4 regions of the Bacillus sp. AC266 genome follow, and region 3 is predicted to be linked to each of the others. Evidence: predicted binding sites of a transcription regulator. Region 3 holds the regulator's gene; each other region holds the start of a gene.

Region 1 (3,202 bases), on a different contig from region 3:
AGACATGGACACAAATTATTGCAATTGCAGCATACTTATTACATGATGTACCGTTAAATCTACTTCATATTCCAGTTGCAGATATTTTCATATGGATTGCATTATTCTTTACCGTTATTTCAGGATGGGATTATTTCTGGAAAAATAAAGATGCTTTTGTAAACTCAAAATAGAAGTTTATGGGGGAATTGGGATGAATGCTGAAATTATTGCGGTTGGAACGGAATTATTACTTGGACAAATTGCAAATACAAATGCCCAGTTTTTATCTGAAAAGTTAGCTTCAATCGGAATTAACGTGTACTACCATACTGTTGTTGGGGATAATAACAAGCGATTACAGAAGGCAATTGAATTGGCTGAAGAACGAGCTGATATGCTCATTTTTACAGGTGGATTAGGACCGACAAAAGATGATTTAACGAAAGAAACAATAGCGTCTAGTTTAGATGAAGAGCTTGTGTATGATGAAAAGGCATTAACATCGATAAGCGATTATTTTAAGCGTACAGGCCGTGAATTTACGGAGAATAATAAAAAGCAGGCGCTCGTTTTAAATGGATCGACTGTATTTGCGAATGATCACGGTATGGCGCCTGGTATGGGATTAAATACGAATGGAAAAGTTTATATTTTATTACCAGGACCACCAAAAGAAATGAAGCCGATGTATATAAGTTACGTAGAGCCTTTTTTATGTAAGTTTACAACGGGGGAAAATATTTATTCTCGTGTTCTTCGTTTTTTTGGTATTGGGGAATCTCAATTAGAGGTGAAAGTTCAAGATTTAATTGATGGACAAACGAACCCAACCATTGCACCACTTGCAAATGATGGAGAAGTGACATTACGTTTAACTGCCAAACATCATGATGCTGATGAGGCGGAGAAACTGATTCAGCATGTGGAAGATTTGATTTTAGAAAGAGTAGGAGAATTTTTCTACGGATATGACCAAGATTTCCTTCATTACAAGGCAATAAGGCTATTGAAGGAAAAAGGGTTAACTTTAGCGTGTGCAGAAAGTTTAACAGGTGGTCTTTTTGGAAATCAAGTAACAGAAAATGCTGGTGTTTCGTCTGTATTTAAAGGCGGTGTCATTTGTTATCAAAATGATGTGAAGCAACAAATTTTACATGTACCTGAAGAAGTGTTACGTACTGATGGCGCGGTTAGTAAACAGTGTGCTCGCTATCTTGCTGAAAATGTAAAGAAACTGTTAAAAGCAGATATCGGAATTAGTTTCACTGGGGTGGCAGGACCGGATGCTTTAGAGCATAAAGAACCAGGAACAGTATTTATTGGATTGGTAATTAAAGATGAACCAGCTGTAGTCTTCTCGCTTAATTTAAGTGGAAGTCGTCAACAAATTAGAGAACGCTCTACAAAATATGGATTTTATCATTTATTTAAAAAGCTAGAAGAGATATAAATTTCTTCTAGTTTTTTTTGTTGGAAAACCTAGTTTTATTCGATGTAAAATAAAAAAATCGAATAAATGTTCGATTTTTGTTGGCAAATTGAATTGAAAATAGGTATAATAAGATTAGCAATTTAGTTAAGGAGGAATTTTGAATGAGCGATCGTCAAGCGGCATTAGATATGGCGTTAAAACAAATAGAGAAGCAATTCGGTAAAGGTTCAATTATGAAATTAGGAGAACAAGCGGAGCGTAGAATTTCTACAATTTCAAGTGGTTCTTTAGCACTTGATGTGGCACTAGGGGTAGGCGGATACCCACGTGGCCGTGTTATTGAAATTTATGGACCTGAAAGTTCAGGTAAAACAACAGTTTCATTACACGCAATCGCGGAAGTACAGCGTCAAGGTGGACAAGCAGCGTTCATTGATGCGGAGCATGCAATGGATCCTGTATATGCACAAAAATTAGGTGTTAACATAGATGAATTACTATTATCACAGCCTGATACAGGGGAGCAAGGACTAGAAATCGCAGAAGCACTTGTACGAAGTGGAGCGGTTGATATTATCGTAATTGACTCTGTGGCAGCTCTTGTACCGAAAGCTGAGATCGAAGGGGACATGGGTGACTCTCACGTTGGTTTACAAGCACGTTTAATGTCACAAGCACTTCGTAAACTTTCAGGTGCAATCAACAAATCAAAAACAATCGCAATCTTTATCAACCAAATTCGTGAAAAAGTTGGGGTTATGTTCGGGAACCCAGAAACAACTCCAGGTGGTCGTGCGTTGAAATTCTATTCAACTGTCCGTCTTGAAGTACGTCGTGCTGAGCAGTTAAAGCAAGGTAACGATATTGTTGGTAATAAAACGAAAGTAAAAGTAGTTAAAAATAAAGTAGCACCGCCATTCCGTGTTGCTGAAGTTGATATTATGTACGGAGAAGGTATTTCAAGAGAAGGTGAAATCTTAGATATGGCTTCTGAACTTGATATCGTTCAAAAGAGCGGTGCTTGGTACTCTTATAATGAAGAACGCTTAGGACAAGGTCGTGAAAATTCGAAGCAATTCTTAAAAGAGAATACGGATTTAAGAGAAGAAATTGCCTTCTTTGTTCGTGAACATCACGGAATTGGTGAAAACTCTGGTGTTGAAGACACGGAAGATTCAACTCGTCAAGATTAAAAAATAAAAGACACGGTCCCGTGTCTTTTATTTTTTAATCCACTATGAAAGCGTTATATATAGCTGGAGATAAAATATTTATTCTATCCAAAAGGCTATGTGTAAAGGGGAATATTCATATATTTTAAGTGAATGAATTGGGATTTTCTAAGGTTTTCCAGGATAATATGCTGTCTGTTTTTTAAATCCATATAAGATTCAGGGCTTAAGGTAAAGAAAGTAAAAGTAGACAACGCTTGACAATGAAAATTGCGATAGATACAATGAGAATGTATATTTTTTCTTATATACGATATACTCTTCTCAAGAAGAGAAGTAATATTCGGAGTAAGACTTAAATCTTGCCGAAATAATAATATGACATTTTAATTGTGAAATGAAGAAAGTCCCTTAAAAAAGCGGGACGACGGTCTTTGCTGTACGTTGTAATTCAATGTACATGCCGACAGTCTTTTTTCATTCATAGCAAGGGGAGGTGAAATCATGAGTAGTAGTACAGTTTGGATACTCATCTCCATTTTGCTTGCAACAGTCGGTGCAGTTGTTGGCTTTTTTGTTCGAAAGTCTATTGCTGAAGCGAAGATTAATGGTGCAG
Region 2 (3,202 bases), on a different contig from region 3:
ATTTTTGATATTACATATTACAAACAAAAAGAGTAACCATCATAGTTACTCTTTTTGTTTGTATCGTTATTATTTTTAAATTGTATCTTCTATTCCCTACATTTCTCACATCGATAAATATAGGTTACACCTTAATGAAAGTATATTTATGTTTACGGTTCGATTTATCCAAATACTTTTCAATCCACTTTTTCAACTTAACAGAGCCCACCTCTATCAATAAATTTCCACCTAGTCTTATAACATACTTTTATTTAAATTCTCAATCTCATTTTGCAACTTTTTAAATTGCTCAAAATGCATTGTTATAGATTGAATACTATTCCTTTCAACATTTTGCTTTACTAATAAAACGCCTGTATCGTGAAAAATTGCTTCAAGTTCTTTCCTTATAGATACTTTCGTAATATATGCGGTTTTAATTGCCGATAAAATTGCTATTTCATTAAACTTTAATTTTATTTCATTAGGACAAAATGCTTTTTCGATCAATGTGACATCATTACTATAAATATAAGCAATAAGTTTACTTGATTCTGCATCTGTTAAATCCACTGTTTTTATAACATTATCCATTACATTTCGCCTCCTTTAATTCCATATATATTAATTATTCGAATTTATTCTTTTTAAAATTCAGCTCTTCATTAATTTTAACATACTTTTTGCTCGATTGATTAAACAAAGCTTCAAACATTTTTCTATTCCGGAATATTTGTCAAATGAACCAATTAGACTATACCTTCATATAGTAATGCAAACAATTACTTATAAAGCAGGTGAAAATTATGCCCTCAGTTGTTGGGAATTTAGTTGTACAAAATAGTAACGGATCTTTCAACTTAGGTGATTTCTACAATGTTTCTCCAAAAGAGAATACGAAAGCTTATAACGGCTCTGGCGCATCTAACGTTGGTTTCGTAGTGAACACTTTTAGTGGGGTTAGCGCGACTAATACATTTGATTCTGATCTAGCAGATCAAAACCAAGTTGGTACGGCCTAACCAGATCTGTAATCATTTTTGTATAACATTTTAAAATTTGTCTATACTATACTCAGGCTGATACACAGCTATCATTGATTTTTTGAGTGCCAATCTTTTTCTCCCTTTCCCTGGGACTAAGCAGCTAGCTTGCAGCTAGCTGCTTTTTCATTTAGTTCTTCACCTCTTCAAAAAATTAGGTTTTAACAGGTAGCCTGACTCACAGCCGAATTTTGAGGTGTGAATCTGCCTGTCCGTAAATAGCTAGATAAATTAAAGAAGCTAAACTTCAAAATTCAGCTTCTTTTAGGTTACATCAATTATGTCCATTGCAGAAAATATATATGTTTTATAAAATGCATCTGTACATTTTACAATTTGTTGAATTGGATTTATATGAACCACTGTCATATAACTCGTAAGTATGTATCCTTCTTCAAAATATGTCACTAACATCTCTTCTTCAGACAATAATGAAGTTAATAATTTGTCTGAAATGCTGTCTTTCGCTTCATTTGTTATTAGCGGTCTTTGGACTTTTAATTTCTCTCCAATAATTTTTTTCATACTTAATAATTGTTCCGACATTACTGTAAACGGAACCCACTCTCTTCCTTTTTCCTGTATCTTTACATAATTCATTTTCTTTACTCCTCAATTTTCTATATCTATCCATGCTTGAACTACCCCACTTTCACTTCGTTTAGAAGTGGGGGATTCCTAAGTAAAGAGTTCTATCGAACTCTAATTTATTAGGCTATCTCCGCAGCCCTTGCGGTTAGAAGCCTTATCGCTTCATTCTTTATCCATCTCTTATTTATACGTAGCGTAGCTTTCCAATTCAAAACTATTTATGAATTTGTAGACATCTCCACTTCGAAAGAACATTCGTTCTAATTATACACGAACGAACGTTCTTACGGAAGTGCAACATGTAAATTTTTCAAATAAAATGCAACTTTAATATATGAAGTTTATTCATACTCATTTATTACTCCCTTTTATTAATCAAATTTCTTTGCACTTCCTATCGCATCATAGAATACGTGTAGCAACAATAAAAGCGACTCCACCTAATGTGAAGCCGCTTTTATTGAACTAATTATATTTCTAATTTTACTTTTCTATCCTAACTAACGTTCTTTCTGGAATACAAATTTCAGCTATATCTCATTAACCATCCTTCAACAAAAGCATACACTTTTATTATGAACGAACTCACAAAGCTTTAGAAACTTATGATGTAAAACAATTCATTCCTCATAAGTTTCATACATATCGACAATTACTACCATTTATCCTGCTATTTGTAGGCAGTAAGATTCACACTCATCAATTTTTCACTTTCTTTATTGAATATGCTTGGGTTGCATTATAATATGTAATTCTCTCTCTGTTTCTGTTTTTTTCGGATTCCGATAATATTCCAGTTTATATTCTAATACTTCATACTCAACCATCCCAATCTTTATCCCTTTTGTTTCTTTTAATACAGCTAATAGAACGCTTATATTTTCATTAGATGATTCAAAAATTTTCCCTCCGCCTTCTCTCTTAAAAATAACTTTCATATATTCTCCCCCAAATTAATTTAATAATCTAGTAAATATAAAAATATTCATCCTATTTTAATAAGGTGAAGGCTAATAATCAGTGAGGGTTTTGTCCATCACCCACTGATTATTAGCCTTCACCAATCGGGCTTTTACGAGCAGTAAGACTCCCATAAATAGCGGGATAAATAATTCTTATCATCATTAAGAACATACTTTTGTACTAAATGTTCAACATGTCACTTCCTATAAAGTTAATTTATACTCCAATAAATATGATATGTACCATTCTTTAAATTATGTCCTCAATTCACTCTCCACGAAAATATATTTAGTTTATATTTAACAAAATTAATTAACTAAAACATTATCATTTCAACATTTTGCGAATTTAATTGCTTATTCCTTTTATCTACATCCAAATTTTCCTATTGTAATTCTTAATATTTAAATGTAATATTGTATTGTCTTACTATCTATTTATAACTCACACACTAACGCGAAAAGGGAACTCTATATGAGTTCCCTTTTCTATTGAAAACAAAAAAACAGAAATATAGCATTATGCTAAATCTCTGTTTTTCTTCTAAACCTTATTTCTCATCTAAGAATTTAAATGTATCTTTAAATTCTTTATCTGTTACTTTAATATCTGCTTCTTTCAAT
Region 3 (3,202 bases):
GACGAAATCCTTTTAAATATTGTTCACGAAGCGATTGGCGCTCACGTTGTTCTTCTTCAGTTAAGCCTTCAGCTTTTGCTTTTTTCGCTAAGAAGTTAATGCGTTCAATGAGTTCTTGACTTGGCATCTCGAATCCCCCTTCTACTCAAAACTGATTATTATCATACAATAGTTAGTCCTCTTTATCAAGCAATTGCTTTGTATATTCTACATACCTTCGATGTACAGTTGCTTTTGAAACATCATGACCAAAACCACGAAGTGTTGCTGCAATTTCTTCAAAAGTTAATTCATTCCGGCGCAAACGTACAATTTCCTCAATTGGCACTTCTTTTTTCTCACGTCCTACGCTTAAATGACGATTTTTCAAATTATTTTCTGGACGAAATCCTTTCTCCACTGCTCTTTGCATGCCACGTTTAATTTTTAAATTGTGGATCTTTCTTTGATACTCTTCAACGATCCCAATTATATTTAGCACCATCGAATCAGAATCTGAAAGCTGTAATTCACCACTATGCGTGTGCGTATAAACTTTTATCCCCTCTTTATGTAAACAATGCATTAATGCAATCTTTGCATTTCCTCTACCAAGACGCGTTTCATCTTGTATAAGTAGTACATCAACTTGTTCATCTCGAATTGTATCTAGCACTTCTAATATGCCATCACGTTCAATTGTATAACCGCTAGCCTGCTCCTCAATTACCTTTGTAACATCCATTTGATAGCGCTCAGCTAAATGCAATAATTCATCTTTTTGACGCAATAATGATGTTTCCTGTTCTTCTTTTGTTGTGCTCACACGTGCATAAATAATTGCATTCATTTTGAACCCTTCTTTCTCACTATATTTTCCTTATAGTGTATCATAAATTTGCCTTTCGTTCGAACTTATGTTTGTAGAATGTTTTTTCGCATGTTATACTTAATAATAAGAAAAATGAAAGAAAACGAGGTGTTAGAAAACATGGAAAAGTTAACGAAACGCCAGCAAGACATTCTCGACTTTATTAAGCTAAAAGTACAAGAAAAAGGATATCCACCTTCCGTACGTGAAATCGGTCAAGCAGTCGGCCTTGCTTCTAGTTCTACAGTGCACGGACATTTATCACGACTAGAAGAAAAGGGATATATTCGACGCGATCCAACAAAACCACGCGCAATTGAAATTTTAGGTGACAACCGAACGGAAACACAATCTGTTATTCAAGTTCCAATCATCGGAAAAGTTACTGCCGGTTTACCGATTACAGCAGTCGAAAGTGTAGAAGATCACTTCCCACTTCCAGCTAGTATCGTTGCTGGAGCAGATCAAGTGTTTATGTTACGCATTTCTGGAGATAGCATGATTGAAGCCGGTATCTTTGATGGTGATTTAGTTGTTGTTCGCCAACAACAGTCTGCATACAACGGTGAAATTGTAGTTGCTTTAACAGAAGATAACGAAGCAACTGTTAAACGTTTCTATAAAGAAAAAGATCATTTCCGTCTGCAACCGGAAAACTCTTCACTAGAACCTATTATTTTAAAACAAGTGTCAGTTATTGGAAAAGTAATTGGCGTATATCGTGATTTACATTAAAAATAATAAAAAGAAGATAATTCCCTTATTTATATAGGTAATTATCTTCTTTTTATATTTTGATAGATTTCCGTTCATTCAAAAGAATGCGTTTCATTAATTATTAACGCGTTTCAATAGTAACATCTCCAGCAGCGGTTTTACCGCTAATCTTTTTACTACCATTACCAATCGTTATATTTTTATTGTCTTCATTAAAAATTGTCACGTCTCCAGCAGCAGTTTGCCCAGTTATAACTGCATCTTGTGGTTTTTCCAATAAAGTAATATCTACATCTCCAGCAGTTGAACTTACCTCTAAATCATATTTAGAATCATGATCAATAATATCTATATCCCCACTAGCCGTTTTTGCTGTTACTTTCCCTATTACTTTTTTAAAATTCACCTCACCAGCTTTTGTAGACCCCTCCACACTCTTTGCTGTTACATGTTTCAAATCCACTTCTCCGGCGAGTGTTTCAACACTTACGCGGTCACTTTTCACATTACTTATTTCTATTTGTCCAGCGGATGAATTTACTTTTATCTCTTGATAAGAACGTTCAGGTACTAATATAGTCAATGTAGGCGTTTGAAATCCGAAATTGTAAAATGAAAAATCAAATGAAACACCTTTTTCTATTTCCCCTATGATTTTTAATGTATCACCATCTTCAGCAATACGAATCTCCTGTTTACTTACGTCTCCTTTTTGCTTTACATAAAAAGAGGAATCAGGAGATTTTTGGACAACAATATCTCCAGCATCTAACTTAACTTCTACATTTTTTAGCGTTTCGTTTTTAATTACGTCCTCTTTATCTCCTTTTTCTGCAGTTTGTACTGCTTTTTCATATGTTTGTGAAATCCCTATTACTCCAATAATGATACAAGCGATAGCTACTAATAATATCTTTTTCATCATCTACTCCCCTTTTATCATTTTGAAGTTCCAGACTACATAGCGTACACATAATCTTTTAAACCACTTCGTACTATAATAAGCTACAATACATAACAACAAACCTACTCCGACAAACGTTATACTAACGAAAAGATCCAACCATATAAAAGTGCCCATAAATACTTTTACAATAACGAAAAATGGTGTCACTACACTAGCAATACCACCGACCCAAAAAGAAAATATAAAAGCTATAATTGCAACTAACGGGCCTAGCACGATAATAAAATTAAACAAACTAAGTCCAACCGCTGCCATGACAGCTCTTGTCACATTTGAAGTCGACGGATCTTTTTTCATTTCATCAAATCGATACATCGCAAGTAAGTCTTTCGCAATTACTTTCGGAGAGCCAAGACCCTTTATTATTTCTGATTCAGTTTTCCCTTCTTCTACCCCAAACTGAAAGTGCTCTTCATAATCGAATAAAATATCTTGTCTCTCTTCTTCTGGTAACTTTCTAAGATGACTTGATAATTCTTTAAGAAACTGCTCTTTACTCATCCCATTCCACCCCTTCAATAATTTCTTGAACACCTTTAGCAAAATCACGCCACTCTGTTACTAATAACGTAAGTTGCATCTCCCCTTGCTCTGTTAGTTGATAATATTTACGGGGCGGTCCTTCCGTCGATTCTTTTAAATACGTTTGAAAATATCCCTCTTTCGTT
Region 4 (3,202 bases), on a different contig from region 3:
AAAGGTTACACAACAGAAGCGCTTAGAAAAGCAATTCAAGTTACCTTTGAAGAATTTCATTTACATCGTATAGAAGCACCAATTATGCCACGAAATTTAGCATCAATACAAGTAGTGACGAAGATAGGATTTCAATATGAAGGTGTATCTCGAAAAATGCTAATGGTAAATGGCATCTGGGAAGATCATATGCGCTGGGTATTGTTAAACGAGTAATAGAAGGCAGATGGGTATCTAGATGTGTTAACCATCTGTTTTTTGTCTTGTATTTCGAAACTTTTGCGAAATTCTGTTATAATTAATGTTGTTACATACATAATGGTAGTGCAGGAGGCGCAGTCTTATGATTAATCAAGAACGTTTAGTAAATGAATTTATGGAGTTAGTACAAGTAGATTCTGAAACAAAATTTGAAGCAGAAATTTGCAAAGTGTTAACAGAGAAATTTACTGCTTTAGGTGTAGAAGTATTTGAGGATGACACGATGGGTGTGACTGGTCATGGTGCAGGTAACTTAATTTGTACTTTACCAGCAACAAAAGACGGTGTTGATACAATTTATTTCACTTCTCATATGGATACAGTAGTTCCTGGTAATGGAATTAAGCCTTCTATTAAAGATGGATATATCGTATCAGATGGTACTACAATTTTAGGAGCCGATGACAAAGCTGGATTAGCATCTATGTTTGAAGCAATTCGTGTCTTAAAAGAGAAAAACATTCCTCATGGTAAAATTGAATTTATTATTACAGTTGGAGAAGAATCTGGTCTTATTGGCGCAAAAGCGTTAGATCGCGAGCGCATTACAGCAAAATATGGTTATGCATTAGATAGTGATGGAAAAGTTGGTGAAATTGTAGTTGCAGCGCCAACACAAGCGAAAGTGAATGCGATTATTCGCGGGAAAACAGCTCATGCTGGCGTAGCACCAGAAAAAGGTGTATCTGCAATTACTATCGCAGCAAAAGCAATCGCAAAGATGCCACTTGGTCGTATCGATTCTGAAACAACTGCAAATATTGGACGTTTTGAAGGTGGTACACAAACAAATATCGTTTGCGATCATGTTCAAATCTTTGCAGAAGCTCGTTCTTTAATAAATGAGAAAATGGAAGCACAAGTTGCAAAAATGAAAGAAGCATTTGAAACAACTGCAAAAGAAATGGGTGGTCATGCAGACGTTGAAGTAAACGTTATGTATCCAGGATTTAAGTTTGCTGCTGGCGATCACGTTGTAGAAGTCGCGAAACGTGCAGCTGAAAACATTGGTCGTACGCCTTCTCTTCACCAAAGTGGTGGCGGAAGTGATGCGAACGTAATCGCAGGACATGGTATCCCAACAGTTAACTTAGCAGTTGGTTATGAAGAAATTCATACAACAAATGAAAAAATTCCTGTTGAAGAATTAGCGAAAACAGCAGAATTAGTTGTAGCTATTATCGAAGAAGTAGCGAAGTAAGTAATAAAGTCAAAAAGACGTGTGAACCAATTATGGTTTACACGTCTTTTTTTATTTTGATTCAATTGCTTTCACAAGGCGGATAAGCCAATATAAGAAGACCCACGGAAGTACATAAGTTGTTGTAAAACGTATGAAATGAGAGAAGATTCCTAAAGCGTAAATGTTAATGTTAAAAAGGGGAAGTAACAAATAATTAATCGCAAGGATTACTATAATAATAATAAATACATAATTGAGTTTATTATGTTGTTTCATAACGATTCACCTCCTTTACAATAATATCCATTTGTTACGTACAGTATAGCAAAAAATAGATAGAGAAAACCCAATAATTATTATAACGCGTAAAGAAATTTGATATAATGAAGGAACGAATGTTCTTTAAGGGGTGAGTAGTATGCGAGAAATGTATCCGAAAAATGGACGTGTTATTTTACATGTAGATATGAATTGTTTTTTCGCATCAGTTGAAATTGCTCATGACCCATCATTACAAGGAAAGCCATTAGCGATTGCGGGGAATGAAAAAGAGAGAAAAGGGATTATCATAACATGTAGTTATGAGGCGAGAGAATATGGAATACGTACGACGATGCCTCTATGGGAAGCGAAGCGATTATGCCCGCAATTAGTTGTGAGGCACCCTAATTTTACATTATATCGAGAAGCTTCATTTCAAATGTTTCAAATTCTTTCCCGTTTTACAGAAAAAATACAACCGTTTTCTATAGATGAAGGGTATTTAGATATTACAGATTGCTATGCGCTCGGTTCGCCTCTTGAAATAGCGAAGATGATTCAACAAGCGTTACTAACAGAGTTACAGCTTCCATGTAGCATTGGGATTGCCCCAAACCTTTTCCTAGCAAAGACTGCTTCAGATATGAAAAAACCTCTTGGAATTACAGTACTTCGAAAACGTGATATCCCAGAAATTATTTGGCCACGATCAGTTGCAGAGATGCATGGAATCGGAGAGAAAACAGCTGAAAAACTAAAAGACATTCATATACATACAATTGAACAGTTAGCAAAAGGAGACGAGCATATCATTCGCGCTAAAATTGGAAAGCACGGTGTTGATTTACAAAAACGTGCAAAAGGTATGGATGACAGGGAAGTTGATCCGAATCAAATGGGACAACATAAAAGCGTTGGAAATTCGATGACTTTCTCAAAGGATATGGACGAAGAAAAAGAATTACTTGATATGTTAGAAAGATTATCGAAATCAGTAAGCAAAAGGCTACAAAAACGAACTCTCGTTAGTTATAACATTCAAATTATGATTAAATACCATGATCGTCGCACGATAACACGGAGTAAACAATTGAAAAATGCAATATGGGAAGAACGAGTTATTTTCCAAGCAGCATCACGTTTATGGAAGCAACACTGGGATGGTGATTCTGTTCGTCTGTTAGGTGTTACAGCTACTGAATTAGAATGGAAGACAGAATCAGTGAAACAGTTAGATTTGTTTTCATTCGAAGAAGATGCGAAAGAAGAGCCGTTACTTGCTGTTATTGATCAAATTAATGAAAAGTATGGAACACCTCTTTTACAGAGAGGTAGTCAATTATTGCGTAAGCAAGAAAAGTCGTTTCAGCAAAAATTAGAAAATAAGTTTATGTAGAAGGTGGCATGAAGCAGTAAATATCATGCCACCTTTCATATTTAACTCGCTTCCAAATCTAATGAAGTCTTCCAACCTGCGGCAGTAACGCCAGATTCTAA

What was found. The regulator LexA, encoded in region 3, represses DNA repair genes until DNA is damaged. The targets are predictions, from matches to a motif close to CGAACATATGTTCG.
Region 1: recA (recombinase RecA) is a predicted target of LexA. The motif match lies at 1,492-1,505, and genes of this name have one in related genera.
Region 2: AC0IXC_RS05625 (YolD-like family protein) is a predicted target of LexA. The motif match lies at 1,861-1,874, and genes of this name have one in related genera.
Region 4: AC0IXC_RS11070 (DNA polymerase IV) is a predicted target of LexA. The motif match lies at 1,833-1,846, and genes of this name have one in related genera.

Annotation. Positions count from the first base shown of each region.
Region 1 covers NZ_CEEDEC010000002.1:1,026,199-1,029,400, forward strand. Annotated here, with positions in the region: gene pgsA (CDP-diacylglycerol--glycerol-3-phosphate 3-phosphatidyltransferase) at 1-173, shown strand, start outside; gene AC0IXC_RS12955 (competence/damage-inducible protein A) at 194-1,432, shown strand; gene recA (recombinase RecA) at 1,576-2,607, shown strand; gene rny (ribonuclease Y) at 3,091-3,202, shown strand, end outside.
Region 2 covers NZ_CEEDEC010000001.1:1,106,088-1,109,289, forward strand. Annotated here, with positions in the region: gene AC0IXC_RS05615 (hypothetical protein) at 238-576, opposite strand; gene gerPF (spore germination protein GerPF) at 789-1,004, shown strand; gene AC0IXC_RS05625 (YolD-like family protein) at 1,290-1,625, opposite strand; gene AC0IXC_RS05630 (hypothetical protein) at 2,333-2,554, opposite strand; gene AC0IXC_RS05635 (peptidylprolyl isomerase PrsA) at 3,130-3,202, opposite strand, start outside.
Region 3 covers NZ_CEEDEC010000009.1:36,939-40,140, reverse strand. Annotated here, with positions in the region: gene AC0IXC_RS26145 (DUF896 domain-containing protein) at 1-127, opposite strand, end outside; gene AC0IXC_RS26140 (YneB family resolvase-like protein) at 173-829, opposite strand; gene lexA (transcriptional repressor LexA) at 971-1,585, shown strand; gene AC0IXC_RS26130 (DUF4097 family beta strand repeat-containing protein) at 1,689-2,492, opposite strand; gene AC0IXC_RS26125 (DUF1700 domain-containing protein) at 2,493-3,035, opposite strand; gene AC0IXC_RS26120 (PadR family transcriptional regulator) at 3,028-3,202, opposite strand, start outside.
Region 4 covers NZ_CEEDEC010000002.1:666,520-669,721, forward strand. Annotated here, with positions in the region: gene AC0IXC_RS11055 (GNAT family N-acetyltransferase) at 1-216, shown strand, start outside; gene AC0IXC_RS11060 (tripeptidase T) at 344-1,462, shown strand; gene AC0IXC_RS11065 (hypothetical protein) at 1,514-1,720, opposite strand; gene AC0IXC_RS11070 (DNA polymerase IV) at 1,863-3,101, shown strand; partial or broken gene AC0IXC_RS11075 (MgtC/SapB family protein) at 3,143-3,202, opposite strand, start outside.